DNA from 3 places in the Priestia sp. P5_B4 genome. Region 1 is predicted to be linked to each of the others. Evidence: riboswitches for the same ligand, from Rfam matches in the RefSeq annotation. Region 1 holds a riboswitch; each other region holds the start of a gene.

Region 1 (5,087 bases):
AAACGATCGTCTATAAGACGATCGTTTTTTTATTAGACTCTAGGTCCGCCTAATGTTGAAATGTCAGATGCTACATCGTTAAAACGCTTGAAATTAGCTTTGAATTTAGCAGCAAGCTCAGTTGCCTTTTGGTTATAAGCTGTTGCATCGTTCCATGCTTTAGAAGGCTGAAGCACTTCATCAGGAACGCCCGGAACATGAGTTGGAATCGATAAACCAAAAATAGCATCTGTTACTGTTTCGGTATTAGCGAGTTCTCCTTCAAGGGCTGCTTGAACCATAGCTCGAGTGTAACTTAACTTCATTCGTTCGCCCACCCCGTATTCACCGCCGGTCCATCCAGTATTTACAAGGTAGACATTTACATTATGTTCATCGATTTTCTTTCCTAGCATTTCTGCATAAGTTGTTGGAGCAAGAGGTAAGAAAGGCTCACCAAAGCATGTAGAGAAAGTAGCCTGTGGCGATGTTACGCCGCGCTCTGTTCCAGCTAACTTACTAGTGTATCCGCTCAGAAAATGGTACATTGCTTGTTCTTTTGTAAGCTTGCTGATTGGAGGCAAGACACCGAAAGCATCAGCAGTTAAAAAGACAATAGCTGTAGGGTGCCCGGCAACGCTTGGCAATACCGTATTATCAATAGAGTCAATTGAATAAGCGGCACGAGTATTCTCTGTTAAACTATTATCATTGTAATCTGCTACTTTCGTATTTTGATTTAACACTACATTTTCCAGTACGGCGCCGAAGCGAATTGCATTGAAGATTTGCGGTTCTTTTTCTTCGGAAAGCTGAATGCACTTCGCGTAGCATCCTCCTTCAATATTAAATACACCAGAGCTTGACCAACCGTGCTCGTCATCTCCGATTAAACGACGGTTTGCATCAGCAGAAAGCGTTGTTTTACCCGTTCCAGATAAACCAAAGAATAATGCAACGTCACCTTCTTCTCCTACGTTAGCAGAACAGTGCATGGATAGAATATTGTTTTGAGGAAGTAAGAAGTTCATCACTGAGAAAATAGATTTTTTCATTTCACCAGCGTATTCAGTTCCTCCAATTAGCACAATGCGTCGCTCTAACGAAAGAATAATGAAGGTTTCAGAATTCGTCCCGTCTGTTTCAGGGTCAGCTTTGAACGTTGGAGCTGCTACAATTGTAAACGGCTTCACATCATCATTTGTTTTTTGTTCGGCTGAAGGGCGAATGAATAACTGCTGAGCGAATAGGTTGTGCCATGCAAATTCATTAACTACTTGAATTGGTAACTGATACTTTTTATCAGCTCCAGCATATCCATTAAAAACAAAAAGTTCATCCTGCTTCTTTAAGTGGGTTAAGACTTTTTTGTATAGCGCATCGAATCGCTGAGCAGAAATTGGCTGATTGACAGGTCCCCATTCAACCGTTTTTGAAGACACAGCATCGCTTACAATAAATTTATCTAAAGGAGAGCGACCTGTATATTTTCCGGTTTCGACTGACACAGCACCTGTAGAAGTCAGCATTCCTTCGCGTCGAGCTAGAATTTTTTCAACAAGTTGTGGAACAGATAATTGGTGTTTTGTTGTTTTTAATTGAAGCAAACCATTTAATTCGATAGACATATCAACAGTACTCATGTGCACTACCTTCCTTTTTTAGCTATTATTTATTCATTAATGTTTGAAATTTATAATTAGTATAACACATTTATTTAATTATTCTATACTATTTAACTAAAAATGTTTGTGTATTATAAAAAAATGTACGTTATACCTATTTTAGACACATGTATATGTGCTAGGAGCGAAAAAAGTGAAGCTATTTTAAGTGAAAGCCTCATTTTGATCTGTCTTATTAACTAAACTTAGTGATGATTCTTAATAAGGTGTACTATTTCGGAATTTGAGTATGTTACATTAAAACAGATTCAAACATAAAGAGATGATTTCCATTTGAATGTTGTTGACAGTGAAGCGCTTTTTCATGTATTATATGTCCTTGAACGGATACTCTCTTATCCCGAGCTGGTGGAGGGACAGGCCCTATGAAACCCAGCAACCATCGTCATTTTTTTGTGTAGACGATAAGGTGCTAACCTGATGCAAGGGCACAACCTTGATCGATAAGAGTGAAAGGCTTATGTAGAATTTGATACCTTTCCTCGATACAAGGAAAGGTTTTTTTATATTTTTTAACGTGTAATGAAAATAAGGGAATGAGTACCGTATCACAATGTATCGTATTTATAAGGAGGAAAACTGATGTCAACACAACGTCGTCTGTTCACGTCAGAATCTGTTACAGAGGGACATCCCGATAAAATTTGTGACCAAATTTCTGACTCAATTCTTGATGCTATCCTAGCAAAGGATCCAAATGCTCGTGTTGCTTGTGAAACAAGCGTAACAACTGGTTTAGTTTTAGTAAGTGGTGAAATTACAACTTCTACTTACGTGGATATTCCTAAAACAGTTCGTGAAACAATTAAAGGAATTGGCTATACTCGTGCAAAATACGGATTTGATGCTGAAACTTGTGCAGTATTAACATCTATCGACGAGCAGTCAGCTGATATCGCTGCTGGTGTAGACCAAGCGTTAGAAGCACGTGAAGGTCAAATGTCAGATGAAGAAATCGAAGCAATCGGAGCTGGAGACCAAGGCTTAATGTTTGGTTATGCATGTAACGAAACAAAAGAATTAATGCCTCTTCCAATTTCATTAGCTCATAAACTTGCTCGCCGTCTAACAGAAGTACGTAAAGAAGAAATTCTTCCTTACCTTCGCCCGGATGGTAAAACACAAGTAACAGTTGAATATGATGAAAACAACAAACCTGTTCGCATCGATACAATTGTTATTTCAACTCAGCATCATCCAGAAGTAACGTTAGAGCAAATTCAACGTAACTTAAAAGAATATGTTATTAATCCAGTTGTTCCAAACGAGTTAATTGATGAAAATACAAAGTATTTCATTAACCCAACAGGACGTTTCGTAATCGGCGGTCCTCAAGGAGATGCTGGTTTAACTGGTCGTAAAATTATCGTTGATACTTACGGCGGATATGCTCGTCACGGCGGCGGTGCATTCTCTGGTAAGGATGCAACAAAAGTAGACCGTTCAGCAGCTTATGCAGCTCGTTATGTTGCGAAAAACATTGTAGCAGCTGATCTTGCTGATAAATGTGAAGTACAACTAGCATATGCAATTGGTGTTGCACAACCAGTATCTATTTCAATTGATACATTCGGTACAGGAAAAGTTTCTGAAGAAGTACTAGTAGACGTAGTACGCAAAAACTTTGACCTACGTCCAGCAGGCATCATTAAAATGCTTGATTTACGTCGCCCAATTTATAAGCAAACAGCAGCTTACGGCCACTTTGGTCGTACGGATGTGGAGCTTCCTTGGGAGTTCACAGACAAAGCGGAAGCATTAAAAACTCAAGCTTTAGCTAAATAATAAAAAAATCTCCGTGAAAACGGAGATTTTTTTATGCCAATTGAATATCTGCAGCAGATTTTTCTACGACACCTTCATATTCTGAAAGCAAATGCTGAAAAATGGCGTCCCATGATTGAGTAAGAGCATAGTGTCTCGCTGCATGGCCAAAGTGAAGCCGCTGGTGCAAATCATCGAGTAAACCTGTAATAGCCGAACTGAATTCTTCTAAGGAGTGAGGTTTGCAAAGATAGCCGTTTCGCCCGTGCTGAACCATCTGTTTAACTCCTCCTGCATTTGCTGCCACTACAGGAGTTCCAGAAGCAAGAGACTCCAGTACAACATTTCCGAAGGTTTCTGTTTCTGAAGGAAAAACAAACAAATCAGATGATGAATAGATATGAGCAAGTTGCTTACCTTCAAGGAAGCCTGTAAATGTCATATGCTCAGATGCTTGCTGCTGCATTTGTTCTTTTAAAGGGCCGTCTCCTACAATAACCCAGTGAATTTGATGGCGGATATGATCCGGTAGAGATCGTGCGATTTTTATTAAAAAATCAGCGTTCTTTTCTTTAGCTAATCTTCCTACATACGTTAAAATGTAGGGCTTTTTAATATTATATTTAATACGAATATCAAAGCGGTCATAGTGGGGGTGAAATAATTTATGATTTACTCCTCGCGACCAAATAGATACGTTGTGAAACCCTTGTTCTTCTAGCTGCTGTTTGGTCACTTCAGAGGGAGCGAATATTTTTTGTACAGGTTTATAAAACCATTTCATATATTTTTGCAGTGGTACACGCATTTTTTCAAGTTCATAGTGAGATAAATAATCATCAAACTTGGTATGATAAGAGCCGACAAGAGGAACACCTAATCTTTTCCCGTAATAGGAGCCGCAAAGCCCCATTGTAAAAGGAGTGGCCAAATGAATAATAGAAGGATTGAATTCCTGCAGCTGCTTTTTAATTTTTAGAACGTTTGGCAATGAAAAGCGGCTGTTTGGATAAAGGAAAAACGGCATGCTGAGCGAACGGTGAACATACGTTGAAAATGACTGATCATGAGCAAATTCAGGAGCAAATACCTGGATGGGAATTTGCTTTGATTTGACATACTGGGTAAATTGATAAAGTGTTTTAGCAGCTCCGTTAACTTCTGGAGCAAATGTATCCGTAAATAAAGCAATTCTCATTAGTACTCCTCCTATCAATTAAGTTAAAAATATGTTCAGTGACACAGCACCTGAAAAGATGCCCAGTATCAGGCCTACCATGACATCCGTCGGATAGTGCAGACCGAGATAAATTCTTGAAATTCCTACCGTTACTGCAAGAGGCAAAAGAACGGCAGTGAAGGCTGGATAAACAATCATAAGAGGGGTAACCAACGAAAAAATAGCTGTTGTATGCCCAGACGGAAATGAATGATCTTTTAAGGGATTTTCTAATACTTTTGTATATTTTAATTGAATATAAGGTCGTTTTCTCGGATATAGTTTTTTAGCAATGGCGACAGGAATATGACTAACGGCTAGAGAAAACGCACAAGCGTAAGCGACGGATGAAGGATGCAGAAATAGCAGCAAGCACGCTATCACAATGGTAAACGTGGCTCCGCCAGTGTGAGTTAGTAAACGTAAAAATCTATTTAAGT
Region 2 (5,087 bases), on a different contig from region 1:
CATCTATTCTTTAAAATCCAGCTTTTAGCTTATTTTTTCTTTTTTAATACATAGCATCCATACAAAAGCTAGTCCAATATAGCCAAATATCGGATATAAAAACTCAAGAAGCTGGGCATATCCGAATTGCCCAATAATAAAGCAAGCCAAGATAATAAACGCAAAAGCTTGTTTGTCATTGAGGGGAAGAAATGACTGAAGCTGCTTAGCGATGCCAAATACATTTCCAATCAATGTAGTAAAAATCTCGCCCAACACAACTACCGTAAATAAAACATTCACCCACGCTGAGATATTTTTAACAACGGCACTCATCGGAATATCAAGTTGAAATGAATAAGGCAAATTGGAAAGGGCAAGATGAGTAGAAACAAGCATAAACGTAAGTACACATCCTCCTATTAAGGCCCCTTTTGTAATCACGCTCCTATCTTTCACCGAGCTTCCTAATGGGACCAAAACGGCCTGAGCCAAAGCTAGATTRAGGGAAATATATAAAAAGGGACTAACCGCCCACTTCCACTGCGTGACGAGCGTTAAATCCGGCTTCGTTTGAATCAGTGAGAAATAGCTGATATTCGGCACAAAGATGATAAAAGCAAATGAAAGCATCATCGGCACAACAAGAGAATTAACCATTAAAATACCGTTAATTCCTTTTGCAATAAATATATAAGTTAAAACAATTGTAAAAATCATCCCAACAGGAGGCCACAGCCCAAACTGTTCTTTTCCTATTGCTCCCGTACTCGCTAGCATGACTGAAGTTACTCCAAATAAAATGACAATCATTACACCGTTTACCACTTTTCCAAGCACATCACCAAATAAATATGTATTAAGCTGCTGATAAGAAGAAGCCCCAATTGCGTGCGAAAGCAGCATCATTTTTGAACCTAGCCAAATAAAAAACAAGCCGCTGACCAAAATTCCGACCATTCCAAGTTCCCCGTACTGTGTAAAAAATTGAACGATTTCCTTGCCTGTTGCAAAACCGGCTCCTACAACAGTGCCTACATACGTAGCAGCAACCTGCAGCGTGAGTTTCCACCTTTTCATGCCCATCACCCTTCTACCCTTCATAGTTCACTATATGTAGAAACGATAAAAAAAAGACGAGCCTTTTCACGTGTAAATCTACGCATATCCCAGTGCTTGTGCCTTTTGGTTTATTTTTTTCATTTTCTTTTTGTATTTCTCACAAAAAACTCCTTAACCCCTAACATAACAGTCATTTTCAAACAAAATATACGGATATTTTCCCTTTAGCTTTTAAATTTTCCTCAATATTTGCTGGAAATTCACAATTTACTGTTGTATAATTTCTAAAAATCAGATAAATTATTAAATAAGTATTCTTTCTATTTAAAAAAATATGTTTCAATTATATACAATTGATTCTTATCATGAGAGGTGGAGGGACTGGCCCTTTGAAACCRCAGCAACCAGTCGTTAGAGACATGGTGCTAAATCCAGCAAGCAATTTATTGCTTGGAAGATAAGAAGGCGAAAAAAGTCTTCTTCTTAAGAAGACTTTTTCTATTTTATCGGCATATTGCATAAAACGAATCACTCGTGAAATAGAAGCGGAACAATTTAAGGAGGTTTTGACATGGGGTTACTTGAAGATTTAAAGTCTAAAATTTTAATTGGGGATGGTGCCACTGGTACCCTCCTTTACTCACACGGTATTGACAGCTGTTTTGAAGAACTAAACATCACCAAACCAGAAGAGGTTTCTCGTATTCACAGAGCCTATGTAGAAGCTGGTGCAAACGTTATTCAAACAAATACGTACGCTGCTAATTATCAAAAACTTGCCCGTTATGGATTAGAAGATTCAGTCAAAGACATCAATGTTGCTGGTGTAAAATTAGCGAAACAAGCTGCAAAAGATCAAGCTTACGTGGTTGGTACACTCGGCGGAATTCGTTCTTTCCAAAAAAACGCTATTAGTTTAGAAGAGGTTAAGCGAAGCATTCGTGAACAGATGTTTTGGCTTTTAAATGAAGGCGTGGATGGCCTTTTGTTTGAAACATACTATGATTTCGAAGAATTAAAAACCGTTCTTACACTGGCAAGAAAAGAAACGGATAAGCCTATTATTACTCACGTTTCCCTGCATGATATTGGCGTACTTCAAGATGGCCGTCCTTTAGCAGATGCATTAAAAGAATTAGAGGCGCTGGGAGCAGATGTTGTCGGGCTAAACTGCCGTTTAGGTCCTTATCATATGATTCAGTCTCTTGAAGAAGTACCGCTTCCTGATCGTGCTTTCTTATCTYCTTACCCTAATGCCAGCCTTCCGGCGTATGTGGAAGGAAAGCTGGAATATGAAACAAATGAAGACTACTTTGTAGAAAGCGCGCGTTTATTCCGCGAACAAGGGGTTCGCTTAATTGGAGGATGCTGCGGTACAACACCAGCTCACGTACGCGCAATGTCATCTGCCTTAAAAGACCTGCCTCCGATTACAAGCAAAGTCGTTAAAATGAGACCTGCCGTTACGGTTCAAGAGCGTGAGCAGCAGGATAAACCTCATATGCATGAAATTGTGAAGAAGCGCCGCTCGGTTATCGTCGAGCTAGATCCGCCTAAACAGCTTGGTCCGACGAAATTTTTAGAAGYCGCAAAAGCACTTGATAAAGTCGGCGTAGATGCTATTACATTAGCTGATAATTCTCTTGCCTCACCTCGCATCAGCAACTTGGCAATGGCAACACTGATGCAGCAAGAAACAAAAGCACGACCGCTTATTCATATTACCTGTCGCGACCGAAATTTAATTGGACTTCAATCTCATTTAATGGGACTTCATACGCTAGGAATGAATCAAGTACTTGCAATTACCGGTGATCCGTCAAAAGTTGGCGATTTCCCTGGCGCCACTTCGGTCTACGATTTATCTTCATTTGACTTGATTAGTTTAATCGCTCAGTTTAATGAAGGACTATCTTATTCCGGCAAACCACTTGGTCAAAAAACCAATTTTTCCATTGCAGCTGCCTTTAACCCAAACGTGCGTCACTTAGACCGAGCCGTTCAGCGTTTGGAAAAGAAAATCGACTGCGGGGCTCACTATTTCATTACTCAGCCTCTCTATTCAACTAAGCAAATTGAAGAGGTATATGAAGCAACCAAACATTTAACAACACCGGTATATATCGGTATCATGCCGTTAACAAGCGCAAGAAATGCTCGATTTATTCACCATGAAGTACCTGGAATTAAATTGTCAGAAGATATTCTAGAACGCATGGATACAACGGGAAATGACCGAATCCGCGGTGAAGTCGAAGGTCTTGCGATTGCAAAAAACTTAATTGATACAGCATATGAGTTATTTGACGGTATTTACTTAATTACGCCGTTTATGCGCTATGAAATGACCGAAATTCTAACACGTTATATTCATGACAAGCAACTTGTTACATCAGAAAGGAAGATATAAATGAGCTCACTTATCGAACAACAACTAAAGAAGCGAATACTCGTCATCGATGGAGCAATGGGAACGATGATTCAAGATGCTGATTTAACCGCTGAAGATTTTGGCGGCGAAGAATATGAAGGCTGCAACGAATATTTGACTCGAACAGCGCCTCATGTGATTCAGCGCATTCATGAAGAGTACTTTGCAGCAGGTGCTGACATCATTGAAACCAATACGTTTGGCTCAACATCTACCGTACTTGATGAATACGATTTAGGTCACTTGGCGTATGAATTGAATATCGAAGCTGTGAAGCTTGCTTGTGCAGCCCGCGATAAATATTCAACTCCCGAATGGCCTAGGTTCGTAGCTGGAGCTATCGGTCCTACCACTAAAACTCTCTCTGTTACCGGAGGTATTACATTCCCTGAGTTAGTAGAATCGTACGAAGAGCAAGCTCGAGGTTTGTTAGACGGCGGCGTTGACTTGCTTTTAGTCGAAACCTGTCAAGATATGCTGAACGTAAAAGCCGCATTTTTAGGCATTACAGCGGCGTTTGAAAAACTAAAAACCGAAGTTCCTATTATGATCTCAGGAACAATTGAGCCGATGGGAACAACTCTCGCTGGTCAAGATATCGAATCTTTTTACTTATCACTGGAACACATGAAGCCTCTTTCAGTCGGACTTAACTGCGCGACAGGCCCTGAATTTATGACGGATCATATTCGCTCTCTTTCAGACCTAGCCACTTCAGCAGTTAGCTGTTATCCAAACGCTGGACTTCCGGATGAAGAAGGCAATTATCATGAATCCCCTGAGCTTCTTGCTCAAAAAATTAAAGGATTTGCTGATAAAGGCTGGCTGAACTTTGTAGGCGGATGCTGCGGTACAACGCCTGCTCATATTAAAGCACTGGCGGAAGCGGTAAAAGAGGTTGCGCCCCGTTCGCTTGATCGCTCCGAGCATAACCATGCTGTAACCGGTATTGAACCGCTTGTATATGACGATTCTATGCGCCCTCTTTTTGTGGGAGAACGTACGAATGTAATCGGTTCTCGCAAGTTCAAGCGTCTGATTGCGGAAGGAAAAATTGAAGAAGCATCTGAAATTGCGCGTGCTCAAGTTAAAAATGGTGCTCACGTTATTGATATTTGCTTGGCAGATCCGGACCGTGAAGAAATGGAAGACATGGAGGAATTTATTCAAGAAGTTGTAAAAAAAGTGAAGGTTCCTCTTGTAATCGATTCAACGGACGAGAAAGTTATTGAAAAAGCTTTAACGTACTCGCAAGGTAAGGTCATTATTAACTCCATTAACTTAGAAGATGGTGAAGAGCGTTTTGATGCAATCTTACCGCTAGTAAAAAAATTCGGTGCAGCTCTGGTTGTGGGTACAATCGATGAAACAGGCATGGCCGTTACTGCAGAACGAAAAGTAGAGATTGCTAAACGCTCACATGATTTGCTTGTTGAAAAACATGGCTTTAATCCAAAAGATATTATTTTTGACCCTCTTGTGTTTCCTGTAGGGACTGGTGATGTACAATATATTGGTTCTGCTGAAGAAACAGTTAAAGGAATTAAAATGATTAAAGAAGCCCTGCCTGATTGCCTGACCATTCTTGGCGTAAGTAACGTGTCATTCGGTCTTC
Region 3 (5,087 bases), on a different contig from region 1:
AAAGCTAAGAAGTGGCTGGATGATAACGGAGTAGCGTATGAAGAAATTCATATTGTAGAAAACCCGCCAACAAAAGAGCAGCTGCAATCTTATTATCAGAACAGCGGCTTAGAATTAAAAAAATTCTTTAATACAAGCGGTAAAAAATATCGCGAATTAGGAATTAAAGATAAAGTAAGCAGTGCGAGTGAAGATGAACTTCTGTCGATTCTTGCGTCAGATGGCATGTTAATTAAGCGTCCGCTGCTAACAGATGGACAAAAAGTAACGCTTGGCTTCAAAGAAGAGCAGTTTGAGGACGTGTGGAAGTAAGTTTTCAAATAGAAAATTTTTACCTTTTACGTTACACTGTTAATAGGAAGTTATTTTAGGTTGTAGAAAGTGTTCTCCACGTTGAAGGCGCTTTTTATATAAACAAATTACGATACATATTTTGGAGGGATTAAGATGAGTACACCAAAAGATTTGCGTTATTCTGAAGAGCATGAATGGGTAAAAACAGAAGGGGACGTTGTCCGCGTAGGTATTACGCATTTCGCTCAAGCTGAGCTTGGCGACATCGTATTCGTTGAACTGCCAGAAGTAGGAGCAACAGTAGAAGCTGACGAGCCGTTTGGCAGCGTTGAATCAGTAAAAACAGTTTCTGAGCTTTACGCACCAATTAGCGGTGAAGTTGTAGCAGTAAACGACAACTTAAGCGATAGCCCTGAACTTGTTAATGAATCTCCATACGAAGAAGCATGGATGATTACAATCAAACCGTCTGATGCTTCTCAAGTAGATAAGCTAATGACAGCAGAGCAATACGAAGAAATGACAAACGAAGGATAATATTCCTCCATAAATTGTCTTTATGAAAAGTTTTTGACTGGACACTCTATTAGTAAACAAGCTAAAGGAGTGTCTTTTTATGTTTGAAAAACAAAAAATGAACGTTACAGATCGCGTTACAGCTAAATTTCATGACGGCGGTATGAAATTATATGTTGATAAGCAGCCAATTGGTGAAGTTAGTTACGGAACAAGCGGCAATGAATACCGCTTTGAAGAAGGTTATTCGCAAGAAAATAATAAGTTCTATCAATATACGGATGTACAAAAACAAGGTGAAACGCAAAAATATACAGACTGCGACGAAGAAGCAGGATGGTGCTAAACAGTGGCAACTGCCACTGTTTTTCTTGTCTTATGGAAACAATATGGCCTAAGCTGCTTTTTAAAACAGTTCTTTCTTGCAAATTTCTTTTAAAAAACAGGTGAACTGTGATACATTAACGAATATTGTATAGCATAAAGAAATGATGTTACTATACAACTGACGATTATGGGTGATGAAAATGGGGCTAATTGAAATTGAAAAAGTAATTATTGTCGAAGGAAAATCAGATAAAAAGCGTATCCAAGATATCATTCGAGAACCAATTGAAATTATCTGTACAAACGGTACGATTAGTTTATCAAAGCTGGATGAAATTATTGACTGTACGTTTAACAAAGAGGTATACATACTTGTTGACTCTGATGATTCAGGGAATAAGCTAAGAAAACAATTTAAACGAGAGCTTCCGGAAGCAGAGCATCTATATATTGATAAAATGTACCGAGAGGTTGCTACCGCCCCTAGACATCACATAGCAACAGTATTACTGAGTGCCAATATCGATGTTAATGCAGAATTTTTAACATAAAAGGAATGAGCAACATGCAAGAATGGAGCGAAAAACAACTTGACGATCAGTTAAAAGAAGGACAAAGAACGTTTATCTTTTTCCATACACCTTTTTGCGGGACATGTCAGCTGGCAAAAAAAATGTTAACCGTAGCAGAAGCGATGCTGCCCGGTGTGACCATCGGAATGAGCAATTTAAATTATATGCCTTCAAAAGCAGAAATATTTTCAATTGAAAGTGTACCTTGTTTGATTGAAGTGAAAAATGGCGAAATGGTAAAAAAACTCTATGCGTTTCATTCCATCGAGCACTTACTTGAAGAGCTTCGATAATCAAACGTTTGTTTAAAATGAAGAAATTGAAAGAGAGTGAACCGTTGGGGCTGTTGGAATCTTGGGATATTATCCCAAGAACAAAATCTGTTGACAGCCTATCTGACACATGCTAAAATCACACTCATGAATGTTCATAAATGAATGAATATTTCCCAAAAACAAAATAATTGTTGCGAACTCTTATCAAGAGAGGTGGAGGGACTGAGCCCTGTGAAACCCGGCAACCGTCAGACTAACTGAAATGGTGCCAATTCCTGCAAAGCTATGCGCTTTGAAAGATGAGAGAAAGGATTAAATATCGAGCCTTTCTGTCATGCGCAGAGAGGCTTTTTTGATGGGGAAAATTGTTTTACGGCTTTTTCATCCTATAGGGCAACCTAACATAATTAAGTTTTTACTAAAGAAGGTGAAGAAATATGATTACATTAACAGACGTTACAAAAATTTATCAGGCCAAAAGTGGTCAAATAACAGCTGTTGATAATGTGAATCTAACCGTTAACCAAGGTGAAATTTACGGAATTATTGGTTATAGCGGAGCGGGGAAAAGTTCTTTAATTCGCTTGCTAAACGGGTTAGAAACACCAACGACAGGAACGGTAGAAGTAGCAGGTAATGATATTGGAAAAATTAAAGGCGGAAAACTCAGAAAAGCTAGACAAGAAATTAGTATGGTATTTCAGCACTTTAATATCTTGTGGTCGCGTACGGTGCGAGAAAATATTGCTTTTCCGTTAGAAATAGCAGGGATCTCAAAAGAAAAAAGAATGAAACGAGTAGACGAGCTTATCAAGTTAGTCGGGCTTGAAGGGCGTGAAAATGCTTATCCATCACAGCTTAGCGGTGGACAAAAGCAGCGTGTTGGTATTGCTCGAGCGCTAGCCAATAACCCAAAAGTATTGCTGTGTGATGAAGCAACATCAGCGCTTGATCCTCAAACGACAGATTCCATTTTAGATCTGTTAGTAGATATTAATGAGAAGCTAGGGTTAACCATTGTATTGATTACTCATGAAATGCACGTTATTCGTAAAATTTGTCATCGGGTAGCCGTTATGGAAAATGGGGCAGTGGTAGAAGAAGGACAAGTGCTAGAAGTATTCAGAAAACCTAAGCAGCCGATTACAAAACGATTCGTTCAACAGATTTCTGAACCAGAAGAAACGTTTGAAACAATTGAACAAGTACAGGGGTTATATCCAAGCGGGCAAATTATTCAGCTGACGTTTGTTGGCGGAAAAGCAGAGCAACCGCTCATTACAACGATTTTAAAACAGTTTGATGTAACGATTAATATTTTGCAAGGAAAGATTTCTCATACACAAACAGGTTCATACGGGACGTTGTTCGTTCATTTAGACGGAGAATTAACAGAAGTTGAAAAAGTCATTGCATACATTCATGAGCAGCAGGTCGAAGTGGAGGTAATGACAAATGTTTGAGAAACTATTTCCGAACGTTATTTTAGATGATTTTATTCAAGCGACAAATGAAACACTATATATGACGGCTATTTCAGTTATAGCCACGTTTGTTCTAGGTATTTTATTGGGCTTGCTTTTATTTTTAACGTCCAAAGGACAGCTCTGGCAAAACAAACCTTTATATGCCATTGTGTCAGCAGTTGTAAATATCTTTCGTTCCATTCCATTCATTATTTTAATTGTTTTACTGATTCCATTTACCAAAGCATTGGTAGGAAGTATTTTAGGCGCTAATGCAGCGTTACCTGCTTTAATTGTGGGAGCAGCACCATTTTATGCGCGTCTTGTAGAAATTGGTCTGCGTGAAATTGATAAAGGTGTTATTGAAGCTGCTAAATCAATGGGAGCAACAACAAGCACTATTATCTTTAAAGTGCTGTTACCTGAATCGCTGCCAGCTTTAATTTCTGGTTTGACGGTAACGACGATTGCGCTAGTCGGCTATACGGCAATGGCGGGTGTGATTGGAGCTGGAGGTCTTGGGAATCTTGCATATTTAGAAGGATTCCAGCGCAGTCATAATGATGTAACGCTAGCTGCTACGATCTTAATTTTGATTATTGTATTTATTATCCAACTTATTGGAGATGCGATTACTGCAAAAATTGATAAAAGATAAAGGGAGGATTATTTATTATGAAAAAATGGCTTTCGGCTTTAGCACTAACATCTGCGCTAGTAGTAGGATTAGCTGCATGTGGATCTAACAATGGATCAAAAGATGAAAAGAAAATTGTTGTGGGTGCATCTAATACGCCTCATGCTGAAATTTTAGAACAAGCAAAACCGATTTTAGAAAAACAAGGAATCGACTTAGAAATTAAAAAATTCCAAGATTACATCTTACCGAACACAGCTCTTGCAAACAATGAAATTGATGCAAACTACTTCCAGCACGTTCCTTATATGAATTCAGTGCTGAAAGATCACAAGGGTGAAAAAGGGTATGATTTTGTAAGTGCCGGTGCCATTCACATTGAACCAATCGGTATCTACTCTAAAAAATACAAAAGCTTAAAAGATCTTCCGAAGAACGGCACAGTTATTATGCGTGATGCAGTAGCAGAGCAAGGACGTATTTTATCGATTTTTGAAAAAGCCGGCGTAATCAAATTAAAACCAGGCGTAAAGAAAACAGATGCACAAATTAAAGATATCGTAGAAAACCCGAAGAATTTAAAATTTAAAGCCGATGTTGAAGGCGGATTGCTACCTCAAATGTACAAAAATAATGAAGGTGACGCTGTTGTTATCAATGCTAACTATGCTATCGATGCTGGTTTAGATCCAGTAAAAGATCCAATCGCAGTGGAAAGCAAAGAAAATAACCCTTATGCAAACATCATTACGGTTCACAAAGGCGACGAAAATAAAGATACAGTGAAAGCTTTAGTGAAAGTTCTTCACTCTAAAGAAATTCAAGACTACATTAAAGAAAAATACAAAGGCGGAGTACTGCCGGTAAATAAATAATAGAAGAAAAGCGCTTGTCCACTCTGGGCAAGTGCTTTTTTTGTATGGGGGAAAACGAATAACTCTTATTTTTCTCACGCATACTAACCGTGAAAACTTTACTGATGATGGGAGCTGACGTTATG

The links. Region 1 has a riboswitch for S-adenosylmethionine ahead of metK (methionine adenosyltransferase). Riboswitches for the same ligand answer to the same signal wherever they lie in the genome.
Region 2: linked by a shared signal. The riboswitch ahead of AC1DRF_RS07870 (bifunctional homocysteine S-methyltransferase/methylenetetrahydrofolate reductase) and the one ahead of metK (methionine adenosyltransferase) in region 1 are both predicted to bind S-adenosylmethionine.
Region 3: linked by a shared signal. The riboswitch ahead of AC1DRF_RS03925 (methionine ABC transporter ATP-binding protein) and the one ahead of metK (methionine adenosyltransferase) in region 1 are both predicted to bind S-adenosylmethionine.

The regions. Positions count from the first base shown of each region.
Region 1 covers NZ_JBFULJ010000002.1:21,740-26,826, reverse strand. Annotated here, with positions in the region: gene pckA (phosphoenolpyruvate carboxykinase (ATP)) at 33-1,622, opposite strand; SAM riboswitch class I at 1,997-2,114, shown strand; gene metK (methionine adenosyltransferase) at 2,247-3,449, shown strand; gene AC1DRF_RS00655 (glycosyltransferase family 4 protein) at 3,481-4,626, opposite strand; gene AC1DRF_RS00650 (phosphatase PAP2 family protein) at 4,645-5,087, opposite strand, start outside.
Region 2 covers NZ_JBFULJ010000048.1:10,018-15,104, reverse strand. Annotated here, with positions in the region: gene AC1DRF_RS07875 (YkvI family membrane protein) at 25-1,059, opposite strand; SAM riboswitch class I at 1,399-1,505, shown strand; gene AC1DRF_RS07870 (bifunctional homocysteine S-methyltransferase/methylenetetrahydrofolate reductase) at 1,613-3,451, shown strand; gene metH (methionine synthase) at 3,452-5,087, shown strand, end outside.
Region 3 covers NZ_JBFULJ010000016.1:17,356-22,442, forward strand. Annotated here, with positions in the region: gene AC1DRF_RS03900 (arsenate reductase family protein) at 1-312, shown strand, start outside; gene gcvH (glycine cleavage system protein GcvH) at 448-831, shown strand; gene AC1DRF_RS03910 (YusG family protein) at 911-1,156, shown strand; gene AC1DRF_RS03915 (toprim domain-containing protein) at 1,338-1,688, shown strand; gene AC1DRF_RS03920 (thioredoxin family protein) at 1,703-2,002, shown strand; SAM riboswitch class I at 2,183-2,290, shown strand; gene AC1DRF_RS03925 (methionine ABC transporter ATP-binding protein) at 2,422-3,447, shown strand; gene AC1DRF_RS03930 (methionine ABC transporter permease) at 3,440-4,108, shown strand; gene AC1DRF_RS03935 (MetQ/NlpA family ABC transporter substrate-binding protein) at 4,126-4,962, shown strand; gene AC1DRF_RS03940 (carboxymuconolactone decarboxylase family protein) at 5,085-5,087, shown strand, end outside.